Regions from separate parts of the Shewanella litorisediminis genome, predicted to be linked through region 2. Evidence: predicted binding sites of a transcription regulator. Region 2 holds the regulator's gene; the other holds the start of a gene.
The links. The regulator FliA, encoded in region 2, starts transcription of late flagellar genes. The targets are predictions, from matches to a motif close to CTAAAGNTNNNNNNNNNNNNGCCGATA.
Positions count from the first base shown of each region.

Region 1 (8,075 bases), 220 kb from region 2:
TACCAGTGCATCGGCAGTTTGCCGGGCGCCATCGAGGCCCAGCAACTTAGGATACGTGCTCTTGTTGGCATCCAGATCAGATCCCTGGGGCTTACCGATTTCTTCAGTGGTGGCCGTGATATCCAGAATGTCGTCCTGAACCTGAAACGCCAGGCCAATGGCATCGGCATAGGCACGAAGCGCGGCGGTGTCGGCGTCGGAGGCATCGGCGGCAATCAGCGCCAGCTCCACGGCGGCCCGAATAAGGGCACCGGTTTTCAGGTTGTGCAGCCGGGTCAGCTCTTCGAGACTGATGCTCTTGCCTTCACCGGCAAGATCCAGTGCCTGCCCGCCACACATACCCAGATATCCTGACGCCTTTGCCAGGGCCGCAATCATGGCGACCTGTGCTTTAGGGGCAAGCCCTGCGTCGGCTTCACTGATGATTTCAAAGGCCAGGGTTTGCAGCGCGTCACCAGCAAGGATTGCCGTGGCTTCATCGAAGGCAATGTGCACCGTAGGCTTGCCACGGCGCAGGTTGTCGTCATCCATGGCGGGCAAATCATCATGGATAAGGGAATAGGCGTGAACACATTCAACGGCGGCGGCGAGTCGGTCCAGCTTGGCTTTATCCACCCCGAGTAATTCACCCACGGCGTAAACAAGGAAGGGGCGAATGCGCTTGCCACCGATAAGGGCTCCATGGCGCATGGCGGCCTTCAAGGCAGGGGCGGTTTGAGGCAGTGCATCTATATGTGCGGCAAGGACAGCGTCGACCCGGGACTGGCAGTCGGCGAGGGCAAGTTTGAGCATTATTCTCCCTCGGGTAAAAAGTCGTCGAGTGGGGCATCCGGGGCCTGGGTCAGCAAGATGGCCACTTTTTGTTGGGCCTGCTCCAGTTTGGCCTGACTGGCTCTTACCAGTCCAATACCCCGCTCGAATTGTTTCAACGCATCGTCCAATGAGACGTCGCCCTGTTCCAATTCAGTGACTATGCGTTCCAGCTCTGCCAAAGACGCTTCAAAACTCAAATTTTCCGGTTTTTTGGCCACGGTATTTTTTCCTGCTGTGTCGGCGTGCACAAGGTATCTCAGGAGGCTGACAGGGTCAAATTATGCGGGGGAATATTTGCCGTGGAGCACGCTTTGTTGCTGAATTTTTGTTAGAAAAAATAAATTGGCGCTAAACTTGCCGAAGCGCTGTCCGATAACTGAGAATAGCGACAGGGTCTTGAACGTTCCTACTTCGTTATACGTTTTGGGAATAATACCTGAGAGTGACCCTGGATTTTTGGCTTGCCGTTGGTTTCCTTTGCCTTCGGTTCTCATGACTGCGTAATTAAGGAGCATCTGTGGATTTAGCAACCCTCATTGGTCTGTTGGGCGCTTTTGCCTTTGTGCTGATGGCGATGGTGACCGGCGGCGGTCTGGCCATCTTTGTGGATGTTCCTTCCGTATTTATCGTATTTGGTGGTTCCCTGTTTGTGGTGATGATGAAATTCAACCTCAAGCAATTTTTCGGGGCAGTAAAAATAGCCGCCAAGGCATTCATGTTCAAAATCGACAAGCCGGAAGAGTTGATTGAGCAGTCCGTTGCCATGGCCGATGCGGCCCGTAAAGGGGGCTTTCTGGCACTGGAAGAGGCACAAATTTCCAACAGTTTTATGCAAAAAGCTGTCGACATGCTGGTGGATGGTCACGATGGCGACGTGGTGCGCGAAGCGTTGGAAAAAGACATTGCCCTCACCGAAGAGCGACACAGAACCGGCATAGGTATCTTCAGGGCCTTTGGTGATGTCGCCCCGGCGATGGGGATGATAGGTACGTTGATTGGTCTTGTGGCCATGCTCTCCAACATGGATGACCCCAAGTCCATTGGTCCCGCCATGGCGGTGGCCCTGTTGACCACACTTTATGGTGCCATGTTGGCCAACATGGTGGCCATTCCGGTTGCCGACAAGCTGTCGCTACGTATGAGTGAAGAAATGCTTAACCGCAACCTTATCATGGACGCGGTACTGGCGATTCAGGATGGTCAAAACCCAAGGGTGATTGAAGGCTTCCTGAAAAACTATCTGGCGGAAAAGGTCCGCAAGATAGATACCACGGACGGGGAATAGCACCATGGCAAAGGCCAAGTGCAATTGCCCCCCACCGGGCGCGCCCCTGTGGCTTGCCACCTTTGCCGACCTGATGTCACTCTTGATGTGTTTCTTCGTGCTGCTGCTGGCGTTTTCCGAAATGGACGTCATGAAATTCAAGCAGATAGCCGGTTCCATGAAGTATGCATTCGGGGTGCAGAATAAGGTTGAGGTAAAAGATATTCCCAAGGGTACCTCGGTGATTGCCCTGGAATTTCGCCCGGGCAAACCCGAGCCCACCCCCATTGAAATCATCAACCAGCAAACCAATGAGATGACCGAACCCATCCTCGATTTCCAGGAAGGGGAGAGTGAGAGTGCTGGCGGCGTGCAGCAGCAACAGGGCTCCCAACGTGGTGGTGAAGCCGCGTCCACCGCACAGGAAACTGCTGAAAATACCCAGAGTGATTCCTCTTCATCCCAGGAGCTTATCAATCAGCAGGTGAAGAAAATGGCTGAGCAGCTCAACGAGGAAATTGTTGATGGCGCCATTGAAATTGAATCCCTGGGTCAGCAAATCATTATTCGTATCCGCGAGAAAGGCGCATTTGGTTCTGGCTCGGGATTCCTGCAACCCAGATTCAGACCCGTCATCCAGGCCGTGGGTGAGCTGTTAAAGGATGTCCCCGGCATCATTACCGTATCCGGTTACACCGATGACATGCAAATCAGCAACGAGCTGTACAGCTCAAACTGGGATCTCTCCAGTAAGCGCGCTGTGTCGGTTGCCCACGAGTTGGTAAAGGTAAAAGGCTTTGACCCATCCCGGATGAAGGTAGTGGGCATGGGTTCCAATAATCCCTTGGTGCCCAATGAGTCCGCCGAAAATCGCGCCAGAAACCGCCGGGTTGAGATTGCCATCGAGCAAGGCAAGCCCAAAGAATCCGATGAGATACAGGTTGGCACCGATAGCGGTAATTAACGTTCGCCTTTAAGGCCCGGCCACTGCGCCGGGCTTTTTATTTGTGCCTCTGTCTTGCCTTGAGGTGCCTTTTTGATGGCGGCCGTTGATGCCGGGCGCCATAGTCACTCTATCCAGGCGGGCAACTCAGGTGACAGTAGCAGCTGCCACTGCCCCTCTGGGCTGCTTTTTGATATACTCCCGCGATTATCTTTTAGTTCGAACTTTAACCCTCGGCGCAAGCCTGTTTTTTGGAAGTCCCATGAAGTTTATCGTTAAGCTGTATCCCGAAATCATGATTAAGAGCAAACCGGTAAGAATGCGTTTTACCAAGATGCTCGAGTCCAACATCCGTAACGTGCTGAAAAAAATCGATGAGGATGCCAAGGTACAGCGCCAATGGGACAAGATCATGGTCAAGGTGCCCAAAGACAAGCCTGAACTCACAGCGCTTTTTGCCGAGCGTCTGGCCCATATCCCGGGTATTCATCATGTGCTGCAGGTGGCCGAGTACGACTTTGAAACTGTGGACGATATCTATCAGCACGCGCTGCCTGTGTACCGCGATATGCTCAAAGACAAAACCTTTTGTGTGCGGGTAAAGCGTGCCGGTCAGCATGACTTCAACTCCATCGAGGTTGAGCGCTATGTTGGCGGCGGTTTGAACCAGTTTACCGAAGCCAAGGGCGTGCAGCTGAAGAACCCGGATGTGACCATCCAGCTCGAAATCGATCGCGACAAGCTTTATATGGTCAGCCAGCGTATTGAGGGTTTGGGTGGCTTCCCCATTGCTGCTCAGGAAGACGTGCTGTCTTTGATTTCCGGCGGTTTCGACTCGGGCGTGGCCAGCTTCCAGTTTATTAAAAAGGGTTCCCGTACCCATTATTGCTTCTTCAACCTGGGGGGCGCCCAGCACGAAATCGGCGTGAAACAAGTGGCCTACCACCTGTGGAAGACCTACGGCGAGTCGCACAAGGTGAAGTTTGTGTCTGTGCCCTTCGAAGAAGTGGTAACAGAAATCCTCGAGCGCATTGAAAACGGTCAGATGGGTGTGGTGCTTAAGCGCATGATGATGCGCGCAGCCACCCGCGTGGCCGATCGCATGGGCATTCAGGCTCTGGTCACCGGTGAGAGCCTGGGTCAGGTGTCGAGCCAGACCCTGACCAACCTGAATGTCATTGACCGCTGCACCGATCTCTTGATCCTGCGTCCGCTCATCAGCATGGATAAACCGGACATTATTCGCGAAGCCCGCCGTATCGGTACCGAAGATTTTGCGGCCTCCATGCCCGAGTATTGTGGTGTGATTTCCCAGCGCCCCACGGTGAAGGCTGTGCTGTCCAAGGTGGAAGCCGAAGAGCAGAAGTTCTCCGAAGACTTGCTCGACCGGGTGCTGGCCAAAGCCGAAGTTATCGATATCCGTGATATTGCCGTGACTACCAGTGAGCGCGTGACCGAAACTGAAACCGTCTCCAGCGCGGCCGGAAATGAAGTTATCGTCGACATCCGCGCGCCGGAAGAAGAAGAGTCCAGACCATTGGAAGTGGACGGCGTTGAAGTGAAGGTGATCCCCTTCTTCAAGCTGGCTACCGCCTTTGCCGAGCTTGATAAAGATAAGACCTACCTGCTTTACTGCGAGCGTGGCGTAATGAGCAAGCTGCAAGCCCTGTATCTGCAGGAGCAGGGTTACAGCAACGTGAAGGTGTATCGTCCCTGAGCACGCAATGAGATACAAGGCGGCATGACTCAGAAGGCACTGCACAAGTGTCTCCAAGAGCGTGCCGCCCTGCCTTAATATGATTGTTTGAGCGCGACTTGCCTGAACAGCATTAAGGCAGATGCAGACAACAAAAAAGCCGCATAATTGCGGCTTTTTCTATTTACCAGCCGGCAGGTTTTAACCGGCAGCTAATGCGATTTGTTACTCGGCCTTGGCAGCAGTGGCAGTGCTTTTGGCTTCTTCCTGATTGGCCAGCAGCAGAGTAGCGCCCTGATTGTCGGCGCGCAGCTCGTCCTGGATTTTGGCCATGCTCAGGGTCAGCTCTGTGGTGATGGACTCATGCAGGGCGTCAGTATCAAATACTATGGCATCAGCGCTCAGTGTTGTGGTGTCTTGGTTGGCACTGGCGGTCGCACAAAAAGCAGCAAACAGCACAAGGGCAAAAGCGGATTTCAGGTTCATCATGGTAAGCGCCTCCGGGCGTATCAGTTGGGTCACCCCTTCGCTTATTGTCAGCGTGTCAGGGGTCACTCGTCAGGCATGCTTACTCCGATTTAAAGCCGCCCGACCATCTCGTTTGTTGGCGCAAAATTTACGCAAAAAGCCTTTCATTAACAAACGATAAAATGTAACAATGTGGATTAGAAAAACTAATTAAAAAATGAGAGTGGGATCACCATGTCAAGACGACTTCCTCCACTGAATGCCGTCAAGGCCTTCGAGGCCGCAGCACGGCACCTGAGTTTTACCCGCGCAGCCGAAGAACTCTTTGTTACCCAGGCTGCAGTGAGCCATCAAATTAAGGCGCTGGAAGACTTTCTGGGATTAAAATTATTTCGGCGAAAGAACCGTTCTTTGCTGCTCACCGAAGAAGGGCAGAGCTACTTTCTCGACATCAAGGATATCTTTACCCAACTGTCCGACGCCACCGACCGTTTGCTGGCCCGCAGTGCCATTGGCTCGCTGACTGTGAGCATGTCGCCCAGTTTTGCCATTCAGTGGTTGGTGCCAAGGCTCGCCAAATTCAGCGAGAAGAACCCGGACATCGATGTGCGCATCAAGGCAGTGGACAGCGAAGAAGGCTCTCTCACTGATGACGTGGATGTGGCTATTTACTATGGGCAGGGCAGTTGGCCGGGGCTCAGGGCCGACAAACTGCGTAACGAAGTGCTTATCCCCGTGTGTTCACCCATGTTGCTGAGCGGCCCCAAGCCCCTTGAAAAACCGGCCGATCTTAAGCATCACACCCTGCTGCACGACATGAGCCGTCACGATTGGCAGGCCTGGTTTCGCCAGTGTGGCGTCACCGATGTAAACGTGAACCAGGGACCCATTTTCAGTCACTCATCGCTGGTATTGCAGGCCGCCGCCCACGGTCAGGGTGTGGCACTGGGGTACAGTGTGCTCGCCCGCCCCGATATCAAGGCCGGTCGTTTGGTGGTGCCTTTCCAGGAGGTGTTGGTGAGTAAAGATGCCTACTATCTGGTGTGCCAGCAAAATCATGCCGAGCTTGGCAAAATCGTCGCCTTCCGCGAATGGATGTTGGATATGTTTGCCGAGGAGTCCCGCAGTGAACTCTTGCCCGCCTGAGGCCCTTAACCAGACAAACACCGAGCTGCCATCCTGGCTTAAACTCGATGGTGTGCCCGGGGATGTGATGGTGCTCTTTGCCCACGGCGCCGGTGCCGATATGGACTCTGACTTTATGGCGGCTATGGCTTCACGGCTTGCAGGTGAGGGTGTGGCTGTGGTGCGTTTTAACTTTCCCTATATGGAGCAGCGCAAGCTGGACGGTAAGCGCCGTCCTCCCAACCGCGCCCCTGCGCTGCTCGAGTGTTTTCGTAAGGCCATTGCCATAGCGCAGGCGACCTACCGACCAAAGCGACTCTTTCTGATGGGTAAATCCATGGGCGGACGCATGGCTGCTATCCTTGGCGCCGAGTTTGATACTGAGCAGATTGCGGGCATCATCTGTATGGGATATCCCTTTTTACCGCCTAAAGGGAAAGCGGTGCGGCTTGAGCCCTTGGCGAATTGCCAACTGCCACTTTTGATAGTGCAGGGGGAGCGCGACAGCTTTGGTACCAAAACACAGGTCGCGGCCTGGGATGTGCCGTCAGCCGTGAAATTCTGCTGGATTGCCGATGGCGATCACAGCCTGACACCGCGCAAGTCGTCAGGGCTTACCGAAGCGGATAATCTGACGGCAGCTGCCTCAGCCAGCCTTGAATTTATGGGAGAAATAAATGAATAGAGGTCTGTTTTTATTCGCATCTGTGACCGGTTTTCTCGCCGTCGCCCTCGGCGCATTTGGTGCCCATGGCCTCAAGAATTTGGTGAGTGCCGAGATGGTCTCGGTGTTTGAGTTGGCGGTGGAATACCAGTTTTACCACACCTTCGCCTTGTTTGCGGTCGCGCTCGCCTGGCCCTTTATCGCCTCTCGCTTATTGAGCTGGGCGGTCGGGTTTTTTATCGCGGGCATGGCGCTTTTCTCTGGCTCTTTGTACGCATTGGTGATGACGGGGGCCAAATGGTGGGGGCCTGTTACTCCTTTGGGCGGTACCTGTTTGTTGCTGGGATGGCTGCTGCTGGGGGCTGCGGTATGGCGCAGTCGGGTCGAAGACGGCAAATAGCCAATAGGTGGCTGCGCTGTGGTATACTCGGCGCCAATTTCTGATGTTGCGGCCATTTTGGCCGCTTTATGTTAGCGCCAACGAAGAATCGCAATGAAAAACCTGTTCTTATATTGCCGTGCCGGTTATGAAAAAGACTGTGCGGCTGAAATTCAGCAGCGAGCCGCCGAGCTTGGCATTGGCGGTTTCGTCAAAGCCAACCGCGACGATGCCTATGTGGTATTTCAGGGTTTCAGCCCTGATGATGGCGACCGTCTTGCCAAAGAACTGTCCCTGGACTCGCTGATTTTTGCCCGCCAGATGTTCGCCTGTGGCGAACTGCTCGACGACTTTTCTCCGGAAGACAGGGTTACCCCCATTGCAGAGAGCCTGGCTGAAGTTGAGCGCGCAGGTGAGCTGCGGGTAGAAACCCCTGACACCAACGAAGCCAAAGAGTTATCAGCCTTTTGCCGTAAATTTACCGTGCCTTTGCGTCAGGCGCTGAAGAAGCGCGGCGTGTTGCTGGAAAAAGAAAGCAGCCGTCGTCCCATAGTGCACGTGTGTTTTGTGGCGCCCAATAAAGCCTTTACCGGTTATTCGTTGTCAAACAACAGCTCACCCCACTTTATGGGGATCCCGCGGCTCAAATTCCCAGCCGACGCTCCGAGTCGTTCAACCCTTAAACTGGATGAGGCTTTTATCCACTTTATTCCCCGCGAAGAG
Region 1 covers NZ_CP069213.1:2,880,257-2,888,331, reverse strand. The annotation lists gene ispA ((2E,6E)-farnesyl diphosphate synthase) at 1-792, opposite strand, end outside; gene xseB (exodeoxyribonuclease VII small subunit) at 792-1,031, opposite strand; gene pomA (flagellar motor protein PomA) at 1,331-2,098, shown strand; gene JQC75_RS12620 (flagellar motor protein MotB) at 2,103-3,041, shown strand; gene thiI (tRNA uracil 4-sulfurtransferase ThiI) at 3,283-4,737, shown strand; gene JQC75_RS12610 (hypothetical protein) at 4,942-5,205, opposite strand; gene JQC75_RS12605 (transcriptional regulator GcvA) at 5,419-6,330, shown strand; gene JQC75_RS12600 (alpha/beta family hydrolase) at 6,311-6,994, shown strand; gene JQC75_RS12595 (DUF423 domain-containing protein) at 6,987-7,373, shown strand; gene rlmM (23S rRNA (cytidine(2498)-2'-O)-methyltransferase RlmM) at 7,467-8,075, shown strand, end outside.
Region 1: the regulator FliA is predicted to act here: its motif matches at 1,162-1,188, upstream of pomA (flagellar motor protein PomA).

Region 2 (8,075 bases):
AGGGACTTATGGGCGACAAACACATCATACAGGGAGCCAGGCACTTCTTCAGAATCAATACCGAGGTAATATCCCAATGATGCGTGGGGATCGGTGTCAACCATCAGCACGCGCTTGCCCTGCTTGGCCAGCAGGCCTGCCAAACTTGCTACGGTTGTGGTTTTACCCACACCACCTTTTTGGTTTGCAATGGTCCAGACGTTCACGTCTCAGGCCCTCAATACGCGATTATTGTTTTTTTTCAATTTTTTCGTCACGGGTTGTCACCCTGATGCCGCCATTGGGGAGTGCTATGACTTTCACTCCATCGCTATTTTCCGAAATAACTTCAGGCACCAGTGCCTTGGGGATGCTTTCAGTCTCCTTAACGGAGTCGTCGGTGGCGACGCCATCCCCCTCGTTTGCCTTGGTTTCTACCTGCTTGAGCAAACGCTCTGTCTCACGGGGATGAGTCTCCAACCATTGGGCCAGCGCTTCTGCCTGGCTGTCTGGCACCATCAGCAGCACCTGGCTTGCGGCCAACTCTGCATTTCGGTCTTTCAGCTGGGCGTATTTTACCCGTAAATCGAAATAAAGCACTGTGATCACCACACTGAAAAGCCCCAGCAAAAAGATGACCAATGTCATCCCGCCAGCGGCATCACGGCGCTTATCAGCCACGGCCAGACTCTTTTAAAATGGCTTCGGCCATGTTTTCAAGCCCAATGGACTGAGTGGATATCCCGGCGGCAGTGACAGCCTGAGGCATACCGTAGACCACACAACTCGCTTCATCCTGTGCCCAGACAGTAGCGCCCAAATTTTTAAGCATGCGCGCGCCTTCCCGGCCATCGGCACCCATACCGGTAAGCACCACGGCCAACACATCACCGCCATAAGCTTTTGAGGCTGAGGCAAAGGTAATGTCGACACAAGGCTTGTAGTTCATATCTGCGTTGCCGGCGACTATTTTAATACGCCCGCTGGCACCGGCCTTTTCTATCATCATTTGCATGCCGCCGGGTGCCAGATAGGCACAGCCCGGTTGCAGCAAGTCGCCACTGGCGGCTTCTTTGACCGAAATACGGCAAAGACCATTGAGCCGCTGAGCAAACGCCGGGGTAAAAGCCGCAGGCATATGCTGAATAAGCACAATAGGCAGCGGATAATTGGCGGGGAACTGGGTAAGGATTTTCTGCAGTGCGACAGGACCACCGGTAGAGGTGCCTATCGCCAGTAATTTGTATTGCTTGCCACTGGCACGCAAACTCACAGGCGCAGCCACAGGCGTCTGAGGCCGCTGCAATTGCACCTGAGGCCTTGAACCTATGGCGGGCCGCGTTGGTTCAGGGGCAGGGGCTCTGGAGGTGATTGGTCTGAACAGCCTTCGTCTGCCAAGGGCTTTGACCCTCTGCTGTAAAAGCTTGATGGCTTCGTCTTTATTGGTGGCAATGTCTTCAAACCGCTTGGGTAAGAAGTCCAATGCCCCGGCATCAAGCGCATCAAGAGTCGCCTTGGCACCATCGTGAGTCAAAGAGGAGAACATCAAAATGGGGGTCGGTACCTTGGCCATAATTTCGCGCACAGCCGTAATACCGTCCATCACCGGCATTTCAATATCCATGGTGATGACCTGAGGCTTGTGCTCCATGGCCATCTGAATGGCTTCCATACCGTTGGATGCCGTTGCAACTACCTCCAACTCCGGGTCCTGAGTAACAATCTCACTGACCCTTCGTCGGAAAAAGCTTGAGTCATCAACGACCAATACTTTTATTGTCATTTATATTCCTGCCAACAGCACGCGCTGGAGCTACTTCCGCTTGGCATAATGTTTCAATAATCCGGGAACATCCAAAATCAGCGCTATTCCACCGTCTGACGTAATGGTGGCACCGGCCATACCCGGGGTGCCATGGAGCAAAGCGCCCAGCGGCTTAATCACGACTTCTTCCTGACCAATTAAGGCATCGACCACAAAACCGATTTGCAGCGTACCCAATTGCACTATCACCACATGGCCATGCTTTTTGTCGCCATGCTTGAACTTGGTTTTGCTGCGGCTCAGCCACTGTTCAAGGTAAAAGAGTGGAACGGCCTTGTCTCTGAAAATGACCGTCAACTGACCGTCAACTATGTTGGTCTTGGTCAAATCCAGGTGGAAAATTTCATTCACGCTCGACAGTGGTAAAGCGAATACCTGCTTGGCCACTTCCACCATCAGGGTCGGCATAATCGCCAGCGTCAAAGGTACCTTAATCTCGAGGATAGTCCCCTTGCCCTTAATCGAATCGATATGCACGGTACCGTTGAGCTGAGTGATACGGGTTTTCACCACGTCCATGCCCACACCGCGACCGGAAATATCGGAAATTTCGGTTTTGGTTGAGAAACCTGGCGCAAAAATCAGGTTGTAGGCCTCATGGTCTGACATTCTTGCCGCGGCATCTTCATCAAGTACACCGCGTTTAACCGCGATGGCCTTGAGTTTCTCAGGATCCATCCCCGCGCCGTCATCTTCAATTTTCAGGAGAATATGATCCCCTTCCTGGCTGGCCGACAGCGTAATGGTACCTGTCTTGGGTTTACCGCTCGCCACACGATCGGCGGGCATTTCAATCCCGTGGTCTACGGAGTTGCGCACCAGGTGCACCAGCGGGTCTGCGAGGGCTTCCACCAGGTTCTTATCGAGGTCAGTTTCCTCGCCAACCAGCACCAAATCGATTTCTTTATTGAGGCTGCGTGCCAGGTCACGTACCACGCGGGGGAAGCGGCCAAATACCTTCTTGATGGGCTGCATCCGTGTTTTCATCACGGCGCCCTGCAAATCGGCAGTCACCAAATCGAGGTTGGCCAGCGCCTTGGACATTTCCTCATCTTCACGGGTCACACCCAGGCTGACCAGGCGATTACGCACCAGCACCAGCTCACCAACCATGTTCATGATCTGATCCAGTCTGGCCGTATCGACCCGCACAGTGGTTTCGCCCTGCGGCACGGAGGAGCCACCCGCAGGCGCGGCTTTGGCAACAGGTGCAGGACTTTTTTCAACCGCAGCAACGGGTTTTGGCGCTTCTGGAGTTGGCGATGGTTTTGCGATGGGTTTTGGTGGCTCAGCCGCTTTGGGCTGACCCGCAGCGGGCGAAGCGGGTTTCGCAGCAGTTGCGATGCCGGGCCCCGTGCCTTTACCGTGAAGTTCATCCAACAACTTTTCAAATTCGTCATCGGTGATTTCATCGGTATCTACATGGTCGGCTGGGCTGTCTTCCACTTTGGCAACCACTTTATCGGTGGTGGCTTTGAACTTGCCCGAACCATGGAGTTCATCGAGTAAGGCTTCAAACTCATCATCGGTGATTTCATCACCGGCAGGTACTGCTTTGGCGCCACCTTTGTCGGTACTTGGTGCAGCGCTTGGTGCCCCACTGACACCAGGCCCTTTACCGCTTCCGTGCAGCGCATCCAGAAGCGCTTCAAATTCGGCTTCGTTAATTTCGTCGATGCTGGAATCGCTGGCGGGTGAGTCAAACAGAAAGTCATCAGCCATGGCAGGCGCCTGGGTAGCGGGCTCGGCCGCCTCGGGCTCCTCAAGGTCACCAAAGAGTTCAACACCGGGAATGTCATCGGCGACGCTTATCGTTGGCTCAGATGAAGCGGGCGAAGAGGCTGCCCCCCCCTCTGATGGCAAGGGTGCACCTGAAGACAGAAGCTTGAGCTTATCCAGCAACTCCGCGGAGGCGGGCTCCTGCTCTTGTCCTGCCTGGGTTTGAGCGAACATGGTATTAATGGCGTCCACCGCCTGCAGAATGATATCCATCAATTCGGCGGTAACGTGACGTTTACCTGTTCTGAGCAAATCAAAGGTATTTTCGGATTCGTGACAGACATCCACCATGGGCGCAAGCCCGAGGAAACCTGCCCCCCCTTTTACCGTGTGGAACCCCCGGAAAATGGCGTTGAGCAAATCCGTGTCTTCCGGATTATTCTCAAGAGCAACCAATTGTTCCTGCAGAAGCTCGAGGATTTCGCCGGCTTCTATCAAAAAGTCCTGCAGAATCTCTTCATCAACATCAAATGACATTAAATTGACTCCTTATCAGAAACCCAGACTGGACAACAGGTCATCGACTTCATCCTGACCAGTCACCACATCCTGACGAAGCTCGGCATTCATGATAGGGCCTTCCGCTTCTATGCTACTGGTACTCTTCTGGGTAACTTCTGTGGCTGGCTGCTCGCCAAAGACGGTCAACATTGACACCAGGCTATTCTCGACTTCACGAACCAAATCGATAACACGTCGGATCATTTGCCCGGTCAGGTCCTGGAAATCCTGCGCCATTAAAATCTGATTCAAAAGCTCGCGCAGTCTTTCTGAGTCCATTGCACTGCGATTCATCAGCTGTTGTACGTCATGGCACAGGCTTTTGAACTCGGTAATGTCGATATCACGCCGCATGAGCTTATCCCAGGCCGGCATGACGGTTTGAATGTGGTTGATAAGGGCGTCAGCGAGGGGCAAACACTCTTCGACGGCATCCATGGTTTTATTGGCTGCCTGCTCTGTCATATCGATGACGTAATTCAGTCGCTCTTTGGCGTCAGGAATATCGATACTGGCCAGTTCCATCAGACGGCTGTCCAACTGAAAATCGACCAACGCGCTATGTAATTGGCGGGTAAGTTTACCCACTTCGTCAAACAGCTCTTTCTGAATGGGGACCGCAAGATCCCTCAGCAGTAAATCTGCCTTTTCCTGCTCACCTGCACTCAGGAGTGTGACGAGTTCCTGTGCCTGTTCGAGACTAATGAGCCCTGATGTGTGTGCCTGCATAGCTCATCCTTGCTCAACCAAGTCGTTCGAATATCTTGTCCAGCTTCTCTTTCAGTGTCGCAGCAGTAAAAGGCTTAACCACATAGCCGTTTACGCCAGCCTGAGCGGCGGCAATAATCTGCTCACGCTTGGCCTCTGCGGTCACCATCAGTACTGGAATATGCTTTAGGTTTTCATCGGCGCGAATCGCTTTCAGCAAATCGATACCCTGCATGCCCGGCATGTTCCAATCGGTAACCACAAAATCAAAATCACCCTTTTGCAGCATTGGCAAGGCGGTTGAGCCATCATCTGCTTCCTGGGTGTTATTAAACCCCAAGTCTCGCAACAAGTTCTTGATGATACGTCTCATTGTTGAAAAGTCGTCAACAATGAGAATCTTCATATTCTTGTCCAAGGTTTCCTCCGGTGAGCTGACACTCTCGCTGCTCAAATAATAATTTATACTTGTGTCCAGTGCTTGAGCTTACCTTTGAGCCTGAGCATGGCCTGACTGTGGATCTGGCATACCCGCGACTCACTCACCTCAAGAATGGCGCCTATTTCTTTTAAATTCAGTGCTTCATCGTAATAAAGTGATAACACCAGCGCGTCCCGCTCGGGTAACTGGCGAATGGCATCAGCCAAAGCCTGCTGAAACTGGCTCTGTGCCAGGTCATCATAAATGTCGTTGGTTTGTTCCCCATCGGGAACCAATACATCCTGCGATACGCCTAAATCTTCTATCCCTATGATTTTACCAACAGAAACATCATTGAGGATATGATGGTATTCCTCCATCGACATATCAAGTCTTTCGGCGATTTCTGTGTCCCGGGCATCACGTCCGAGCTCCTGTTCCAGCTCATCTATCACCTGGGCGACTCTGCGCTGATTACGATGGACAGAACGTGGAACCCAATCGCCTTTGCGGATTTCATCCAGCATGGCACCACGAATACGAATGCCGGCAAAGGTTTCAAACTTGGCGCCTTTGCCGCCGTCAAATTTGGCGGATGCCTCAAGCAGGCCAATCATGCCGGCCTGCAGCAAATCGTCCAACTGTACGGATGCCGGCAATCTGGCCAACATATGGTGCGCGATTCTTTTTACCAGCGGTGCGTACTGTTCAACGATGGAGGTTTTACTCTCCATGGAGGTATACGCCGCGGCTTTATTCACTCGCTCTGTCCTCTTGATAATCGGGACGATGTACCAGACGTTCTACGAAAAATTCCAGATGGCCACCGGGCTGCTGCGGTATCGGCCAGCTCATCACCTTATTCGCCAGGCCATGGTATGCAATGGCGGCAGGTGATTTTGGGTATGCTTCTACAATCAATTTTTGCTTACGTACTGATTTCCGCAAGTTTTCGTCGAAGGGAATTGTTGCAACCAGTTCCAGTGCAACGTCGAGAAAGCGGTCAGTAACCTTGCTGAGTTTAGCAAAAAGCTCCATGCCTTCGCGTAAGCTGCGAACCATATTTGCCACAATTTTGAACCGGAACACACCGTGCTCACGACTGAGGATTTTAATAAGTGCATAGGCATCGGTAATGGACGTCGGTTCGTCACATACCACCACCAACACATCCTGGGCAGCACGGGAGAAACTGAGCACCATGTCCGAGATACCGGCTGCGGTATCCACAATAAGCACATCAAACTGGGTGCGCATTTCACTGAATGCGCGAATAAGCCCGGCATGCTGCGCCGCAGTCAGTTCCACCATGGCCTGGGTACCCGACGTGGCAGGTACAATGCCAATGCCTTTGGGGCCACGCAAAATAATGTCATCCAGTTCAGCGTCACCGGACAACACATGGGAGAGATTTTTTTCGGCACGCAGACCTAACATTACATCCACGTTGGCCAAACCCAGGTCGGCATCCAATACCAATACCCGCTTGCCCTTTTCTGCCAGAGCCACAGCCGTATTGATGGAAACGCTGGTTTTACCTACCCCACCTTTGCCGCCTGTCACGGCAATGACTTTTACTTTTTCGTTATATGGCTGATTCATCATACGTAAACCGCTTGCTTGATCACGGGTCATAGCTTTACTCGAACGCAAAGGTCGTGCTTTCCGACCACATAGTGTTGTCGATGCCCTGATACTCAGGTTCATTCAGGGCATCAAGCGCCTGTCTTGCCAACGCCAAAGTGTCTGCGACTTTCATATCCTCAGGAACTCTTTGTCCATCAGTCACATAACTCAGTGGCAACCCACTCTGGATAAGTACACTTAACGCGCCGGCCAAAGAAACAGATTCATCCAGTTTAGTCAGCACAGCGCCGGATAAAGGGATGCGCTGGAAGTGTTTTACCGCATCCTGGAGCACGCGACGTTGCGACGTTGCTGACAATACCAGATAACTGCGGATCGGCAAGGCACTGTTAGCCGTCAAATTGTCCAATTGCTCCACCAGTCGCATATCTCGCTGTCCCATACCGGCGGTATCTATCAATACTAGCTTGCGATTGCGCAGCTGATAAAGAATTTGTTGCAATTCATTGAGATCATGAGCTTGCTTTACAGGACACCCCATGATTTTGCCATAAGTTGCCAATTGCTCAAAGGCTCCAATGCGATAATGGTCGGTGGTGATAAGCGCCACCTGATCGGCACCATGATGGGCGGCAAATCGGGCCGCAATTTTGGCAATTGAGGTGGTTTTCCCCACACCAGTTGGCCCCACAAAGGCAACAACCCCACCACGTCTTACAATATCATCGCCTTGATTATCCAGCATATTAGCCAGGCTTTGTGGCAGAGCCTTAACCAGCTCTGCAGGGTTGTAGTGCTGGGATAAGCCTGCCAGTTTTGCCGCCACGGCGGGAGAGAATTCGGCCTCAAGCAAGCGGGTTTCCAGCATGGCACCCACAGGATCGGTACGATTCTTCTGCTCAATCATCAAAGAAGACACCTGATGGGTCAGCAAATTGCGCAGTGATGCCAGCTCTTCTTTCATGGCATCCAGTTCAATTTGCTGACGTCCCGGCGCACGATTTTTATCGGCATCAGGCGTAAAAGTGGCCTGGCGGGGAGTGTCTTTCATTTTTGGCGCAACCGGCGCTTCCAGGCCGCGGGCCCAGGCGGGCATATCATCCGCTTCAACCGAGTGACCCATTTGCTGATTCATCCGGCTTTGTTGGCGCTCGAGCAATGCCTGCAGCGAATCGGCAGGGGCTTCGTTGACTTTTTGACGATTGGTACGCACTGGAGCCCGACCCCCCAAAGAGACTTTGTCATCGCTTATCTCAAATGGATTGGTAGCAGCCA
Region 2 covers NZ_CP069213.1:2,664,271-2,672,345, forward strand. The annotation lists gene JQC75_RS11695 (ParA family protein) at 1-206, opposite strand, end outside; gene JQC75_RS11700 (membrane anchored protein in chemotaxis locus) at 229-660, opposite strand; gene JQC75_RS11705 (protein-glutamate methylesterase/protein-glutamine glutaminase) at 653-1,762, opposite strand; gene JQC75_RS11710 (chemotaxis protein CheA) at 1,793-4,060, opposite strand; gene JQC75_RS11715 (protein phosphatase CheZ) at 4,076-4,813, opposite strand; gene cheY (chemotaxis response regulator CheY) at 4,827-5,210, opposite strand; gene JQC75_RS11725 (RNA polymerase sigma factor FliA) at 5,255-5,974, opposite strand; gene JQC75_RS11730 (MinD/ParA family protein) at 5,967-6,848, opposite strand; gene flhF (flagellar biosynthesis GTPase FlhF) at 6,853-8,075, opposite strand, start outside.